Regions from separate parts of the Mycolicibacterium sichuanense genome, predicted to be linked through region 2. Evidence: riboswitches for the same ligand, from Rfam matches in the RefSeq annotation. Region 2 holds a riboswitch; the other holds the start of a gene.
What was found. A riboswitch is a leader RNA that binds a small molecule or an ion and turns the genes downstream of it on or off. The one in region 2 is predicted to bind glycine.

Region 1: it holds a riboswitch for glycine, as region 2 does, so the genes downstream of both, SBI80_RS04530 (L-serine ammonia-lyase) here and gcvP (aminomethyl-transferring glycine dehydrogenase) in region 2, are expected to answer to the same signal.

What each region holds. Positions count from the first base shown of each region.
Region 1 covers NZ_JAWQPU010000001.1:929,117-936,890, forward strand. Annotated here, with positions in the region: gene SBI80_RS04505 (MarR family winged helix-turn-helix transcriptional regulator) at 1-4, shown strand, start outside; gene SBI80_RS04510 (DUF5313 domain-containing protein) at 31-447, shown strand; gene SBI80_RS04515 (VOC family protein) at 444-842, opposite strand; gene SBI80_RS04520 (TetR/AcrR family transcriptional regulator) at 914-1,486, shown strand; gene SBI80_RS04525 (extracellular catalytic domain type 1 short-chain-length polyhydroxyalkanoate depolymerase) at 1,635-2,561, shown strand; gene SBI80_RS04530 (L-serine ammonia-lyase) at 2,566-3,957, opposite strand; glycine riboswitch at 4,206-4,295, opposite strand; gene SBI80_RS04540 (PTS transporter subunit EIIC) at 4,401-5,993, opposite strand; gene SBI80_RS04545 (PTS sugar transporter subunit IIA) at 6,130-6,615, shown strand; gene nagB (glucosamine-6-phosphate deaminase) at 6,616-7,401, shown strand; gene nagA (N-acetylglucosamine-6-phosphate deacetylase) at 7,410-7,774, shown strand, end outside.
Region 2 covers NZ_JAWQPU010000006.1:401,437-409,210, forward strand. Annotated here, with positions in the region: gene SBI80_RS20295 (alpha/beta fold hydrolase) at 1-305, opposite strand, end outside; gene gcvP (aminomethyl-transferring glycine dehydrogenase) at 315-3,185, opposite strand; glycine riboswitch at 3,227-3,346, opposite strand; glycine riboswitch at 3,347-3,445, opposite strand; gene SBI80_RS20305 (MerR family transcriptional regulator) at 3,478-4,101, opposite strand; gene SBI80_RS20310 (bifunctional nuclease family protein) at 4,316-4,810, opposite strand; gene ftsR (transcriptional regulator FtsR) at 4,868-5,605, opposite strand; gene garA (glycogen accumulation regulator GarA) at 5,605-6,081, opposite strand; gene gcvH (glycine cleavage system protein GcvH) at 6,208-6,603, opposite strand; gene SBI80_RS20330 (DUF881 domain-containing protein) at 6,654-7,445, opposite strand; gene SBI80_RS20335 (small basic family protein) at 7,449-7,774, opposite strand, start outside.

The DNA.
Region 1 (7,774 bases), on a different contig from region 2:
GTGAGCGACGTCCACCCCAAGGAGGGCAGCATGTCCCACGAGAAGCCATCCCCGCTGCAGTACGTCGCCTATTCGTATGGGCGGCGCCTGCCCGACTCGATGCGGGACTGGGTCGCCCATGATCTGGCCGACCACGGGGCGGTGCGCCGCCACCTGATTCGCATGGCGATTCCACCGCTCATCGTGCTGGCGCCCTTCTGGCTGCTGCCTGCGTCGCTGTACGTGCACATGGAGATGACGGTGCCGATCTACGCCTGGGCGGTGCTGATGTCATTGGCGCTCAACAAGGTCTGGCGCCGCCACCGGCTGGCTCAGCACGGTCTGGACCCCAACCTGGTCGACGTCATCCGTCGCAAGCGGGACGCCCGTCTGCACGCGGACTACATCGAGCGTTTCGGCCCGCGTCCAGAGTCGGCGCGCAGACAGGCCAACAGCAGTCCGTTCTAGCGGCGGGCCCTGGCGATGGCGTCCGCGCTCACCGGGGTGAACAGGTTGACCAGATTGCCGTCCGGATCCCGGAACAGCGTCGAGCGGTTGCCCCAGGGCATGGTGGTCGGCGGTTGCACCCAGTCTGCGACCGCAGAACCCAGGCGCTCCCACTCGGCGTCGACGTCGGCAACCTCGAATTCGACGATGGCGCTGTGGTTCTCACCGGCGCGCAAGTCGTCCACGTCGAACAGGGCCGTGGTCTGGGTGTGTCCTATCGCCAGTGCGAAGGGCGGCATCACGAGCTCGGCGAACAGCGGCGTGTGTCGTACGCCCGCGACGCCGGTGACGTGTTCGTAGAACTCGACGAGCCGCTCGACGTCGTCGGTGATGATGCGGATGGAGGCGAACTGCATGGTCGTGGATCCCGTCCTCGAAGTCAGAAACGATACGACACCGTAGCGTAGCGTTGTGACAAGATGGCTCCATGGCAGATGCAGTGGACGGGCGGATCGCGCGATCTCGCGATCGCGTGTTGAGCGCCACCTTGGAGCTGCTCAGCCAGAGCGGGGTGAGCGGTTTCAGCGTCGACGAGGTGGTACGCCGCTCGGGCGTCGCCAAGACCACGATCTACCGACACTGGCCCTCGCGGGAGGCGTTGGTGCTCGAGGCGGCGGTTCGGATCAGTGCCGAGCATCCGGTCCCGGATACCGGCGCCCTGGAGACCGACCTGGTCGAACTCCTCGTCGCCATCGGCGGACTCCTCGTGACGGCCCGGTGGTCGTCGGTCGTCCCGTCGCTCGTCGACGTCGCCGAGCGCGATCCGGCCTTCGCCGAGGTGCACGCATCGATCCAGCGAGGGCACGCGGCGTCACTGCGCGAAGTGCTCGACAGGGCCGCGGCCAGGGGGGAGATCGCCGAAGCCACGGATCGGGCGTTCGTCGTCTCGGCGCTGATGGGGCCGCTGTACTACCGGCGCTGGTTTGCCCGCGAAGTGATCGATGCCGCGTTCGTCACATCGCTGGTCAGGAGTGTGGTCGGCGGTCTGGTCGGGGCGTAGGGGTTTTGCGCGGGGCGCGGCCGTCAATGCACGCGGCATGCGCAAATCTCGTCGGGCACCTGCCGTTCACCCGCCGTCAAGCTCGGCTGCGTTCAATGACCCGCGTGTCGACACCGATGAGAGCATTGCTTCGAGAAGTGGGCGCCGCATGTTGACGGTTGCCGGGCGCGCATGGGTGGCGGGCCTGGTCACTGCGCTCGGCTGCGCGCTGATCGGCCTCAGCGGGTCCGCGGCGGCAGGTCCTCCCGGCAACACGCGCGGGGAGCTGTCGTTCGGTGGTTTGCAACGCACGTACCTGGTGCACGCCCCGGCCGGCAATGACCAGCCCGCGGGCCTGGTGATCAACCTGCACGGCGCTGGCGCGACGGGTCAGGCGCAGGAGGCGATCTCGAACTACGATTCTGCCGCCGACGCGCTTGGCTTGGTCGTGGCCTACCCCGACGGCATCGACCAGAGCTGGGCCGACGGACGCGGCGCCTCGACACCAGACCGGCAAGGCGTCGACGACGTCGGCTTCCTAGTCGCGCTGGTCGATCGACTCGTCCGTGACTACGGCATCCCGCCGGGCCGGGTCTTCGCCACCGGCATGTCGGCCGGGGGTTTCATGGCCAATCGATTGGCCTGCGATCGCGCCGACGTCGTCGCGGCCGTCGCGCCGGTGGCGGGCACGCTCGGCTCGGGGGTTCCGTGCGCGCCGTCGCGGCCGGTGTCGGTCCTGCAGTTCCACGGCACCGCCGACGGTGTGGTGCCGTTCGGTGGCGGCGGCATGGTGGGTCGGGGTGGCGCCAGCGACATCCTCTCGGCGCCGGCGCTGGCGGCCCGATGGCGCGCCGCGGACGGCTGCTCGGACGCCCCGGTGGAGGAGGCCCTGCCCTCGGTCGGCGACGGTACCGGTCTGCGGCGCTACACCTCGGTGGGCTGCGCCGGTGGCACGTCGGCGGTGTTCATCCAGATCGACGGCGGCGGACACACCTGGCCCAGCGGCAACTTCGCCCTGCCCGACGCCGGGCCCACCACGGGGGCGACGAACGCGTCGCTGGCCAGCGCGCAATTCTTCACCGCCCACGGTAGGTGAGGTCTCAGCACTCCACCCGGTTGACCGGAACGTGCATGGCCAGTCCGCCGGTCGAGGTCTCCTTGTACTTGGAGTTCATGTCCAGCCCGGTGGCGCGCATCGTCTCGATCACCTGGTCGAGGCTGACGCGGTGAAAACCGTCCCCGCGCAGTGCCATCCGCGCGGCGTTGATGGCCTTGCCGGCCGAGATCGCATTGCGCTCGATGCACGGGATCTGCACCAGGCCGGCGATCGGGTCGCACGTCAGGCCCAGGCTGTGCTCCATGGCGATCTCGGCGGCGTTCTCGACCTGCTGCGCGGTGCCGCCGAGGATCTCGGCCAGCGCTCCCGCCGCCATCGCGGCTGCCGAACCAACCTCGCCCTGGCAGCCGACCTCGGCGCCCGAGATGGACGCCCGCTGCTTGAACAGTGAACCGATGGCGCCCGCAGTGAGCAGGAACCGCACCACCACGTCGTCGGGGTCGGCGTCGCCCGCGCGGGTGTAGTGCAGCGCATAGTGCAATACGGCGGGAATGATGCCCGCGGCCCCGTTCGTCGGGGCCGTGACCACGCGTCCGCCGGACGCGTTCTCCTCGTTGACCGCGAGTGCGACCAGGTTCACCCAGTCCTCGGCGAAGGCGACGTCGCGGTCGGGATCGTCGCGGTCGAGACGCTCGTACCAATCGTGGGCCCGCCGTCGCACGCCGAGGGTGCCCGGCAGATTGCCGGTGCGTTCGATGCCCTTGCGCTGGCACTGCAGCATCACCTGGTGGATGTGCAGCAGGCCGGTGCGCACCTCGTCCTCTGAGCGGGTGGCGCACTCGTTGGCGAGCATGACCTGGCTGATCGCGAGACCTTGGGCGTCGGCGAGCTGGAGCAGCCGGGCGGCACTGTCGAAGGCGAGGGGAGCGTCGACGGGTGAAGGTCGATCGCCATCCGGGAGCTCGTCGTCGGCGCTGACGATGAAGCCGCCGCCGACCGAGAAGTACGTCTGCCGGTGCAGCTCGGTGCCGTCCGCATCGAACGCGGCGAGCGTCATCGCGTTGGCGTGCCGCTCGTGAACGGTCAAGGGCCGCAACACCATCGCATCCTCGGTCAGTGCCACTTGCTGGGCGCCGCCGAATAGGATCCAACCCTGCTCCCGCAGGGTGGACAACCGACTCTCCATCTCGTCGGTGTCGATGGTCTCGGGCGCGAAACCCTCCAACCCGAGCAGGATCGCGGCCATCGTGCCGTGACCCGCACCGGTGGCGGCCAGCGATCCGTACAGGTCCACGCGCACGTCCGCCGTCGCATCGAGCAACCCGCGCTGGCTGACCTCGCCGGCGAAGCGCGCCGCGGCGCGCATCGGGCCGACGGTGTGCGAACTCGATGGGCCGATGCCGACGGAGAACAGCTCGAAGACGCTGATGGTCATCGGGTGGCGAGGGACTGGGTGGGAATTGGCGGGGTGGGAAGAGGCTGGGTGGGAAGAGGCTGGGTGGGAATTTGCAGGGTGGAAATGGACTGGGCTGGGATGGACATGATGAACCTCTGGTCGGCATGTGACGGTGCAGGTCGCCTCCCCGCTCTGTCCTGAGACCTGAGAGATTGAGCGACGCCACGGGCGTGCCATTCACCTTCGGTAAGTGCCGCTGTCGTGCCCGGCGCTTTCTCCAGAGTTGCCTCGGCGCGGCGGTACTGGGCCTGAGAGATTCCTGGGGAGGATGTTGCTCCTACGGCACCCCGAGAACGGGGATCTCCCGCTGCGCGTCGACAGCGTATTGAGTTGTGGACGGAAACTTACTCGCGATCAAGCGCCCTTGCCATGAAAGCGGTCAGGCGGCCAGCGTCGCGGGGGTCGTTTCGGCGCCCGGCGTCCTAGAGGACGTCGATGATGTCGTTCTTCAAGACCTCCGCCTGGGTCCCGAAGACCGCCTGGACGTTGTTGCCGACCTCGATGACACCGGCAGCGCCGAGGCTCTTGAGTCGAGCCTGGTCGACCTTGCCGGTGTCGGCCACCTCCATGCGCAGGCGCGTGATGCAGGCGTCGACGTTGACGAGGTTGGCCCGACCACCGAAGGCGGCGATGAGTTGCTCGGCGGTGCTCTCCGCGACCTGCGCGGGCGCGGGGGCGGTGCGGGTCTCGGTCGCGGTGCCTGGCGCACCCGGCATCACCGCGGTGGCTGCATCGGCGCCCTCGCCGAGGTTGGCCCGCTCTTCGGCCTCGAACTCGTCGTCGGGTTCCCGGCCGGGGGTCCGCATGTTCCACTTCGTGATCGCGAAGCGGAACAGCAGGTAGTAGACGACGAAGAACACCACGCCCATGCCGATGAGCAGCGGGATGTTCTTCGCGGCCGGCGCGGTGCCGTACAGGAGCAGATCGATGAGGCCGGCGGAGAACGAGAAGCCGAGGTGGATGTCGAGCAGGTAGGCAATCGCCAGGGACAGCCCGGTGAGCACGGCGTGGATGACGTAGAGAGGGAAGGCCACGAACATGAACGCGAACTCGAGCGGCTCGGTGACACCGGTGAGGAAGGCGGTCAGTGCGGCCGCCGACAGGATGCCGACTGCCACCTTGCGCTGCTTCTTGTTGGCGACGTGGATCATCGCCAGCGCGGCGGCCGGCAGACCGAACATCAGGATCGGATAGAAGCCCGAGGTCAGCAGACCCGCGGAGGGATCACCCGCGGCGAAGCGGGTGAGCTCACCGGTGACCACCTTGCCGTCGGGGGCCTGATAGTCGCCGTAGATGAACCACACGAAGGAATTCACGATGTGGTGCAGACCGAGCGGGATCAGCATGCGGTTGGCGAATCCATAGACGAACGCGCCAATTGCTCCCGAGCCGCCGATGAACTTGCCGAGGCCGGTCAAGCCCGCGTCGAAGAGCGGGTAGCAGTAGCTCATCGCGAACGACAGGAAGAGGCACGCCAGGGAGACCACGATCGGCACGAAGCGCCGACCCCCGAAAAAGCCGAGATACGAGGGTAATTGAATGGTGTGATAGCGATCGAAGAGCCACGCGGTGAGCAGACCGACCACGATTCCAGCGAACACGCTGTAGTTGATCTGGGCCTGCTCGCCCGCCTTGTCGACCTGACCGGCCAGGACGATCGGCGACATCGTCTTGAACACCGCCTGAACCACCAGATAGCCGACGACGGCGGCCAGCGCCGTCGAACCGTCTGCCTTCTTGGCGAATCCGATGGCGACGCCGACGGCGAAGAGCAGCGGGAGATTGCTGAAGATCGCGTCGCCCGCCGCGCTCATCGCTTGGAAGAACGGCCCGATGACCGGTGCCTTGATGCGCCCGAGCAGATCGTCTTGGCCCAGCCGCAGCAGGATTCCGGCCGCCGGCAGCACTGCGATCGGCAGCATGAGGCTCTTGCCAAGCCGCTGCAGCTGCGCGAACCCCGGAATGCGCAGCCCCGACTTCGGTTGCGGCCCTTGATTTTCGATGGTCTCGCTCATCGTCGGTCACCCTCCTCGTGCGCACCCGTCGCCCCCGCCCACGCTGTGCGGAAGCTTAGACGAGAACCCCGGACCACGAGACCCTGTTGCGGGGCGCTCGTATTGTTGGGCACACAGTCGCCACGAAGGAGCCGCAGTGAGCACCACATCAGTCCTCGCCCCGATCTCGGGACGTGCGATACCGCTTCGCGACGTCTCCGATCCGGTCTTCTCGCAGGGCATGGTCGGCTACGGCGCGGCGGTCGAACCCCCCAGCGCTGTCGTAGAGGCCGTCGCGCCGGTGAGCGGACGACTGCTGAAACTGCTTCCGCATGCCTACGTAGTCCTCACCCCGGACGGCGTCGGCGTGTTGGTGCACCTGGGGCTGGACACCGTCGCGCTGAAGGGTGAGGGCTTCACGACCCACGTCAGTCAGGGCGACGAGGTCACGGCGGGTCAACTGGTCATCACCTACGACGTACCCGCGATCGTGGCCAAGGGGCTCGATCCCATCGTTCCCGTGGTCGTGATGGACGAGCGCGAGCCAGGAAACGTCGTCGCCTCCGACGCGGTGACGTCGGGTGCCGAGATAGCGACCGGGGAAACTCTCTTCACCGCGACCAAGCCGACGGCGGCCACCTAGATGGAAGTCGTCATCTGCCGCGACGCCGGCGAGATCGGCGGGATCGCCGCCGACGCGATCACTCTGCTGCTGCAGCGCAAGGCCACGGCGGTGCTCGGTCTGGCCACCGGGTCCTCGCCGCTGGCGATCTACGACGAACTGGTGGCACGCCACGAGGCCGGCGAGATCTCGTTCCGGCAAGCCCGCGGCTTCACCCTCGACGAATACGTCGGGCTGCCGGTCGACCACCCCGAGCGGTACCGGACGGTGATCGACACGGTGTTCGTCTCGCGGGTGGACTTCGCCCCCGGCGCCGTGCAGGGTCCCGATGGCGCAGCGGCCGCCATCCCCGCGGCGTGCGAGGCCTACGAGGACGCCATCCGCGCTGCCGGTGGCGTCGACCTGCAGATCCTCGGGATCGGCACCGACGGGCACATCGCGTTCAACGAGCCGGGCTCGTCCCTGGCCTCGCGGACGCGGATCAAGACGCTGACGCGGCAGACGCGAATCGACAACGCCCGCTTCTTCGGCGACGACGTCGACGCGGTGCCGACGCACTGCCTGACCCAGGGGCTTGGAACGATCATGCAGGCTCGGCACGTCATCCTGGTGGCCACGGGCCGCAGCAAGGCGGAGGCGGTTCACCACCTGGTGGAGGGTCCGGTCAGTGCGATGTGGCCTGCGACCGTCCTGCAGCACCATCCGCACGTGACGGTCCTGCTCGACGACGCCGCCGCCCGACGGCTGCAACTGGTCGACTACTACCGTGAGACCTACCAGTCCAAGCCGGCCTGGCAAGGCATCTGAACTCGGTCATGCTCCTCACCGCAGCTACCGTATTGACCGGCCGAGAGTCGTTGCGCCCCGGCTGGATCGAGATGTCCGACGGTGGGGTGACCGCGGTGGGCGCGGGTGCTCCGCCGCGGGCGCCCGACCACGCGCTCGGCGCGGCGACGGTGGTCCCCGGGTTCGTCGACACCCACCTGCACGGCGGCGCCGGAGCCAACTTCTCGACCGCCGTCCACTCCGAGACCGTCACTGCCGTCGGGTTGCACCGACGCCACGGCAGTACCGGGCTCGTCGCGTCGCTGGTCACCGCTGACCCCGACGAATTGCTCAGGCAGGTGGGTGAATTGGCGGGCGACGTCCGCGCCGGTCTGATCGACGGCATCCACCTCGA
Region 2 (7,774 bases):
AGCACCACTGGCCCGGAGATCTCGGCCGCCACGACCGTCTCCACCAGGTCGGACTGCTCGAACAGGCTGTAGCGATGCGGTCGGGGTTTGTCGGACAAGCCGAACCCGAGGAAGTCCATCGTCAGCCAGGCGCGATCACCCAGGTGGGGCACCACGCTGCGGTAGTCGTACGAGCTCGACGGATACCCGTGCAGCATCAGCACCGTCGGCCCGGTACCCGCCGATGCCCGGACGAAGACCGAACCCACCGGCGTCTCGACGAAGTGTCCTCCGTCGAGCCAGTCCTCGACGCTTCTGGGCAACATCGGCCCAGGTTAGGCGAAGGCCTCCACCGGCGGGCAGGAGCACACCAGATTGCGGTCACCGTAGGCGCTGTCGATGCGGCGCACCGGCGGCCACACCTTGGGCCGGAAGCCCTTGCCAAGCGGGTAGGCCGCCTGCTCGCGGGTGTAGGGGTGCTTCCAGTTCTCCACCAGTAGGCACTCGGCGGTGTGGGGGGCACCGCGCAGCGGGTTGTCCTCGACCGACCAGGCCCCGGAACCGACCTGGTCGATCTCGGCGCGGATCGAGATCATGGCCTCGCAGAAGGCGTCCACCTCGGCCAGGCTCTCACTCTCGGTGGGCTCGACCATCAGCGTGCCCGCGACGGGGAAGCTCATGGTCGGCGCGTGAAAACCGTAGTCTGCCAACCGCTTCGCCACGTCGTCGACCGTGACGCCGGTGGTCTTGGTGATGGTGCGCAGATCCAGGATGCACTCGTGGGCCACCATGCCGTTCTCGCCCGTGTAGAGCACGGGGTAGTACTCGTCGAGCCGGCGGGCGATGTAGTTGGCCGACGCGATCGCGGTCAGGGTCGCCGCGCGCAGGCCGGGTGCTCCCATCATGCGGATGTAGGCCCACGTGATCGGCAGGATCGAGGCCGAACCGTAGGGCGCCGCCGACACCGTGTAGTGCTCACCGAGTTCGTCGGCGCGCGGATGTCCCGGCAGGTACGGCGCCAGATGGCTGCGCACCGCGACCGGCCCGACACCGGGACCGCCGCCGCCGTGCGGGATGCAGAAGGTCTTGTGCAGGTTCAGGTGGCTGACGTCGCCGCCGAAATGCCCCGGCCGGGCCAGCCCGACGAGCGCGTTCAGGTTCGCGCCGTCGACGTACACCTGTCCTCCTACGTCGTGGACGGCGGCACAGATCTCCTCGACGTCGTGCTCGTAGACGCCGTGCGTCGACGGGTAGGTGATCATCAGCGCCGCGACCCGGTCGCCGTGTTCGGCGATCTTGGCGCGCAGGTCGTCCAGGTCGACGTCACCGTTGGCACGGCAGGCGACCACTACGACGCGCATACCGGCCAGCGCCGCGGACGCCGCGTTGGTGCCGTGCGCGCTCGACGGGATCAGGCAGATGTTGCGTTGCGCGTCACCACGACTCAGGTGGTAGGCCTGGATGGCGAGCAACCCGGCGTACTCCCCCTGCGATCCCGCGTTGGGCTGCAGCGACACCGAGTCGTAGCCGGTGAGCTGGGTGAGCCAGGTCTCGAGGTCGGCGATCAGCTTGCGCAGCCCCGGGGTGTCCGATGCCGGTCCGAACGGGTGCTGACGGGCGAACTCCGGCCAGGTGATGGGTTCCATCTCGGCGGCGGCGTTGAGCTTCATCGTGCACGAACCCAGCGGAATCATGCTGCGGTCGAGCGCGATGTCCTTGTCCGACAGCGAGCGCAGGTAGCGCATCATCTCGGTCTCGGTGCGGTAGCGCGTGAAGGCGGGGTGGGTCAGGAACGGCGAGGTGCGGGTGGCGATCTCCGGGCCCGCCCAGTGTTGACCGCCGCGGCTCGCGCCGAAGGCCTCGAGCACCTGCTCGACGTGGGTGGCGGTGGTCGCCTCGTCACATGACATCGAGACGTGGTCGGCGTCGACGAGCCACACGTTGATGCCGCGCTCCTTGGCGGCGGCGCGGACCTCCTCGGCCCGGCCGGGCACGCGGGCGAGCACGGTGTCGAAGAACGCGTCGTGCACCACCTCGACACCGGCGTCGGTGAGTCCGCTGGCGATCGCCAGCGCATTGCCGTGGACCCTGTGCGCGATTGCAGTCAGTCCGTCGGCGCCGTGGTAGCTGGCGTACATCGCCGCCATCACCGCGAGCAGCACCTGCGCGGTGCAGATGTTGCTGGTGGCCTTGTCGCGGCGGATGTGCTGCTCACGGGTCTGCAGGGCCAGCCGGTAGGCGGCCGACCCGTCGGCGTCCACCGACACGCCGACCAGGCGGCCGGGCAGCTGACGGGCATGCTTGGCGTGCACGGCCAGGTAACCGGCATGCGGGCCGCCGAATCCCATTGGGACGCCGAAGCGTTGGGTGGTGCCGAACGCGACGTCGGCGCCGAGGTCTCCCGGCGGGGTGATCAGCGTGGCAGCCAGCAGGTCGGCACCGATCGCGACCAGTGCGCCGCGCTCGTGGGCCTGAGCGACCAGTGCACTCCAGTCGGTGACGCGTCCGCTGGCGCCAGGCAGCTGCACGATGACGCCGAAGAAGTCCCCATCGGGCAGGCCCTCGCGCAGGTCGGCGGTGACGACCTCGATGCCCAGCGGCTTGGCGCGCGTCTCGATCACCGCGGCAGTCTGGGCGTAGACGTCGACGTCCACGGCGATCCGGTTCACCGAACCCTTCACCGCGCGGTGCATCAGCGTCATGGCCTCTGCGGCCGCGGTGCCCTCGTCGAGCATGGAGGCGTTGGCGACCTCGAGGCCGGTGAGGTCCTCGACCATGGTTTGGAAGTTCAGCAGCGCCTCGAGCCGGCCCTGGCTGATCTCGGGCTGGTAGGGCGTGTAGGCCGTGTACCAGGCGGGGTTCTCCAGGATGTTGCGGCGCAGCACGGCCGGGGTGAGCGTGTCGAAGTACCCCTGACCGATCATCGAGACGGCGACGGTGTTCGCGTCGGCCATCGCGCGCAGTTCGGCCAGCGACTGCTCCTCCGACGCGGGCGGCGGAAGCTGGTCGAGTCCGGGCGCCACGCCATCGGCGGTCAGCGCGTCGAGAATGCCCGCGGGCAGCGCCTTCTCGGCCAGTTCGCCGAGGCTGTCGACACCGATGACCCCGAACATCGTCGCGACGGCGTCGGTGTCGGGTCCGATGTGCCGGTCGGAGAAGCGGGGGGTGTGGTGCTCATTGCGGGGATGGGGCGGGGTACCGGACAAGGGAGGACCTCTCACACGTCAGAGCGTGGAACCGCTAGCGGTCCTCTCCCTCTGTCGTCGACCCGTGACGGGTGCCTGAGAGATTCGGCCGGAGCCGGCCAGGGCCGGTTTCTGCCTTTCCCCATGGGCGGGCGAACATCCGCCGCTTTCCAGAGGCATCGTGGCTCCGCGCGGTCCTGGGTGCCTGAGAGGTTGACGGAGAGGTGTTGCTCCTTCGGCGTCCGCAGCTGGCGACCACGGAACTCTCCCGCGAGGGGGCGATGCGGTGCCGAGTCTACCGGAGTGCCGGGATCTAGCCGATCTTGCGGTCGCGGTGCTTGCGGCGCGAGGCCAGCTCGTCCTCGGGGCTGGGGATGGACTCCCCGCCGTCGGCACGCTCACCCGGGAAGTCGGCGATGGCGCCGGTGAGTTCGCGCATGGCACCCGAGACCGCGATGCCGAACACGCCCTGACCACCTTGCAGAAGGTCGACGACCTCTTCGGCGGAGGTGCATTCGTAGACCGTGGTGCCATCGGAGAACAGCGTGATGTTCGCGAGGTCCTTGACGCCGCGCTGGCGTAGGTGATCGACCGCGACACGGATGTTGTGCAGCGAGATGCCGGTGTCCAGAAGCCGTTTGACGATCTTGAGGACCAGGATGTCCTTGAACGAGTACAGCCGCTGGCTGCCCGAGCCCGCCGCACCGCGGATGGACGGGACCACCAGCGAGGTGCGTGCCCAGTAGTCCAGCTGGCGGTAGGTGATGCCCGCGATCTGGCACGCACTGGGACCGCGGTAGCCAACCAATTCGTCCGGCACCGAGTCGTCGGGAAACAGGCCCGCCTGGATGGGTTCGCCAGGTGCGGCTGAGACCACCCGCTCCGGGGTGCCGCTGGATGTGAGATCCAACTGCTCCTGACGTGGCGTGTCGCCCACTGCCCATCCTCTCGCCGATCGAACTGGATACGTGCCCACGAGCCGTCAGCGACGGTTCAGCACGTTTGCTCCGAGTTCTCGAGTATGTCGAGCATACGCTCCCTGCTCGGCACTCACTGCCTCTCGTAGTGAATGAAGTATGGCTGTCGACGGGTTCCATCGGGGAAACTCGCTCCGCGTGTCGAGCGCGTGAGACGTATCCGTGACTATCGCGTCAGGTGGCCTTGAAGTCGTCGGGAGACACACTGTCGAGGAACTCCTTGAACTTCTCGACCTCGTCCTCGCGCACCGCGCCGGTGGTCTCCTCGTCGGACTCGTCCGGAATCAGCAGGCCCGCCTCGGCGAGCACCGCCTCCTCGACGTAGATCGGCACCCCGACCCGCATGGCGATCGCCACCGAGTCCGAGGGGCGCGCCGAGACCTTGATGTCGCGGTCGAAGACCAGGTCGGCGTAGAAGGTGCCCTCCTGCAGGTCGACGATCCGCACTTCCTTGAGCGAATGGCCAAGGGCGGTAATCAGATCCCGGATCAAATCGTGGGTCAGCGGGCGGGCCGGTTCGACGCCCTGCTGCTCCAGCGCGATCGCCTGGGCCTCGGTCTGACCGATCCAGATCGGCAGGTAGCGATCACCATTGGATTCGCGTAGCAGCAGAACCGGCTGGTTCTGGGGCTGCTCAACGCGAATTCCGATCACACGAACTTCGCCCATCTGTGTCTGCCCTCCGCCTGAAAGCCGGTCCTGAAACCGTCGTGCCGAGTCTAATCCTCAGCGATCGAGTACGTCGCGCACCGCAGACTTGATCAGCGAGGTGTGCAACGTGATGGCCAGTGCAGCGACCTCGCGGGCCAGGTCGTCGGCGCGGTCTCGCGCGCCTGCCTTGACCACCGGCCCGGCGATCTGGGCGATCAGGTCCGACTGCCGGTCGGCGGCCGAACGGAACGCCCGCAGGTGCCGGGGTTCGACGCCGTAGTCGGCCAAGGCCTTGGCGCACTGCGCCGTCACGACAGAGTGCTCGTCGAAGAACCCACCGGGCCCGGTCCTGATCACGCCCGCCTTGATCAGCGAGCCGAGGAGTTCTTCGTCGACCCCAGAGCGGGACAGCAGGTCCTCCCGGCTCAGCCGGACCTGGGCCGGCGCGACGGCGGCCGTGTCGTAGGCGCTGGCGTCACCGGCCCGGTCCTGCGAGACCTGGACCAATCGCGGTACGCCATAACCGGTTCCGGTGTCGGGGAGCGCCCCGTCGGGCTGCGCGTCGAGTTGGGCCTTGATGACCTTCAACGGCAGGTAGTGGTCCCGCTGAGCGGTCAGGATGAAGCGCAACCGCGCACAGTCGTATGCGGTGAATCGCCGGTAGCCCGAGCCCGAGCGTTGCGGCGTGACCAGACCTTCGGCTTCCAGGAAGCGGATCTTGGAGATGGTCACGTCCGGAAAGTCGGGTCGCAGCGAGTCGAGGACCGCTCCGATCGACATCCCGGCGAGCGCTGGGGTGTCGGGCGCGGTCATTAGCCTGCCGTGCTGCCGTCGTCGCCCTTCGGTCCGGTGAGGAAGACCAGTCGGAACTTTCCGATCTGGACTTCGTCGCCGTTTGCCAGCACCGCGGAGTCCACGGGCTCGCGGTTGACGTAGGTGCCGTTGAGACTGCCGACGTCGACGACCTGGAACTCACCGGACTCGAGCCGGAACTCCGCGTGGCGGCGGCTGACGGTGACGTCGTCGAGGAAGATGTCGCTGTCGGGGTGGCGACCCGCCGAGGTGCGCGCTTGATCGAGCAGGAATCGCGACCCTGCGTTCGGACCGCGCTTGACGACGAGCAGGGCCGAACCAGCCGGAAGTCCCTCGACTCCCGATACGGCGTTGTCACCGCCCGTTGCTGGCGGGGCGTCCAATTCGTTGAGGAAGTCCGATCGAAAGACCGATGTGGTCTCGACCGTCACTTCTTCGGACTGATCAGCTCCCGAACTGGTGTCGTTGTCCGTCACCCGGTGCTCCTCACTGGCTGCTGTGGCGATGGTCGGCGGACACGCCAACCACGACGCCGGCCGTCATGCGTCTCGAGACGACCGTACCGCGCGCCGGGGTCGGCCGTGTCCACCACCGCCTGAATTTCATTCGTCGAGGGTCGCGCCGTAGGCGTCGGCGTCGAGCAGACCGTCGAGTGCCTCGGAGAGCTCGGCGGCATCGATCTGCAGGTCGACGAGCCATCCGGCGCCGTACGGATCGGAGTTGACCAACTCCGGCGAGTCCGCGACGTCGCCGTTGACGGCAACCACTTTCGCGGTGATCGGGGCGTACAGATCCGAATTCGACTTCGTCGACTCGACGGTGCCGAACTCGGCGCCGGCGGTGACTTCGGCGTCGACGTCGGGCAGCTCGACGAAGACGACGTCCCCGAGCGCGGCCTGGGCGTAGTCAGTGATGCCGACCCGGACGGTGTCGTCGCCGGTCCGACGCACCCATTCGTGTTCCTCGGTGTAGTAGAGATCGGACGGAATCTCGCTCACTGGGCTCCTCATTGGCCTCGGTGGTCATCAGCGTGGTGCGGATGTCGTGCTCACTTGACTGGCTGAGCGTATTGGCGGGGTTTCGGTTGCCGCAAGGCGGTCACGTTCACCACGCCAGCCTGTTGCACCGACATTGTGCCGCCAACCCGCTCGACACTGTCCACGGCCCCGCCTGGGATGTTCATCGCGGCGGCCAGGGTGGCCGGATCGCCAATTGCCAGAACGGAATAGGGCGGGGACAGCGTGGTGCCGTCGACGACGAGCGCACCGGGCTGCCCGACCACCCAGGTGTCGACGCCGACCCGCACCGGCGGCTGGACCGGACCGCTGATCTGCATGGCCTCGGCGCCCGCGGCGCGCAGCTCGTTGACCACGTCCAGCATGGTCTCCGGCGACACTCCAGGAGCGGTGTCGGCGATGGCGATCGTCACTCCGGGTCCGGTGGCAGCCACCGTGCCGATCAGGATCGACAGGGCCGCCAGCCGCGCCCGCGCGTTCTCGATCGCCGCCTCGTCGTTGCTGCCCGAGAACTGCAGCGACTCGAGCGTGCGCTGCAGGTCGGCGACCTCGGTATTGAGCGCGGCTTCGCGTTGCTGCAGCGAGTCGAGCAGGACCAGCAGGTCGGCCGGCCTTGCGGTCTCCAGGGAGTCTCCAGATTCGGTCTGGCGCGCCTGCGTGACGATGGCCACGCCGAGCAGCACCACCAGCACGATGGCCAGCCCCCCGAAGACGAGCTGGGACCGGCTGCGGCGGGGGGCGGGGGGCGCGGCGCCGGCGCGCCGCTCGTGCCTGCCGTGTTCGGGGGTCGGTTCGGGGGTCGGTTCGGGTTCGGTCTCGGTCATGGCTCAGGCGCCGAACAGTCTGCGCCGCAGGGCGGCGGCGTTGCCGAAGATCCTGATGCCGAGCACCACGATGATCGCCGTGGACAGCTGGGTCCCCACTCCCAGCTGATCGCCGACGAAGACGATCAGCGCGGCGACGAGCACGTTGAAGACGAACGACACCACGAACACCTTGGCGTCGAAGATGCGCTCCAGATACGCGCGCAGGCCGCCGAACACCGCATCCAGCGCCGCGACGACCGCGATCGGGAGGTAGGGCTGGATCGCCTCCGGCACGCTGGGATGGAACACCAGGCCGAGGACGATGCCGACGACGAGTGCGGCTATAC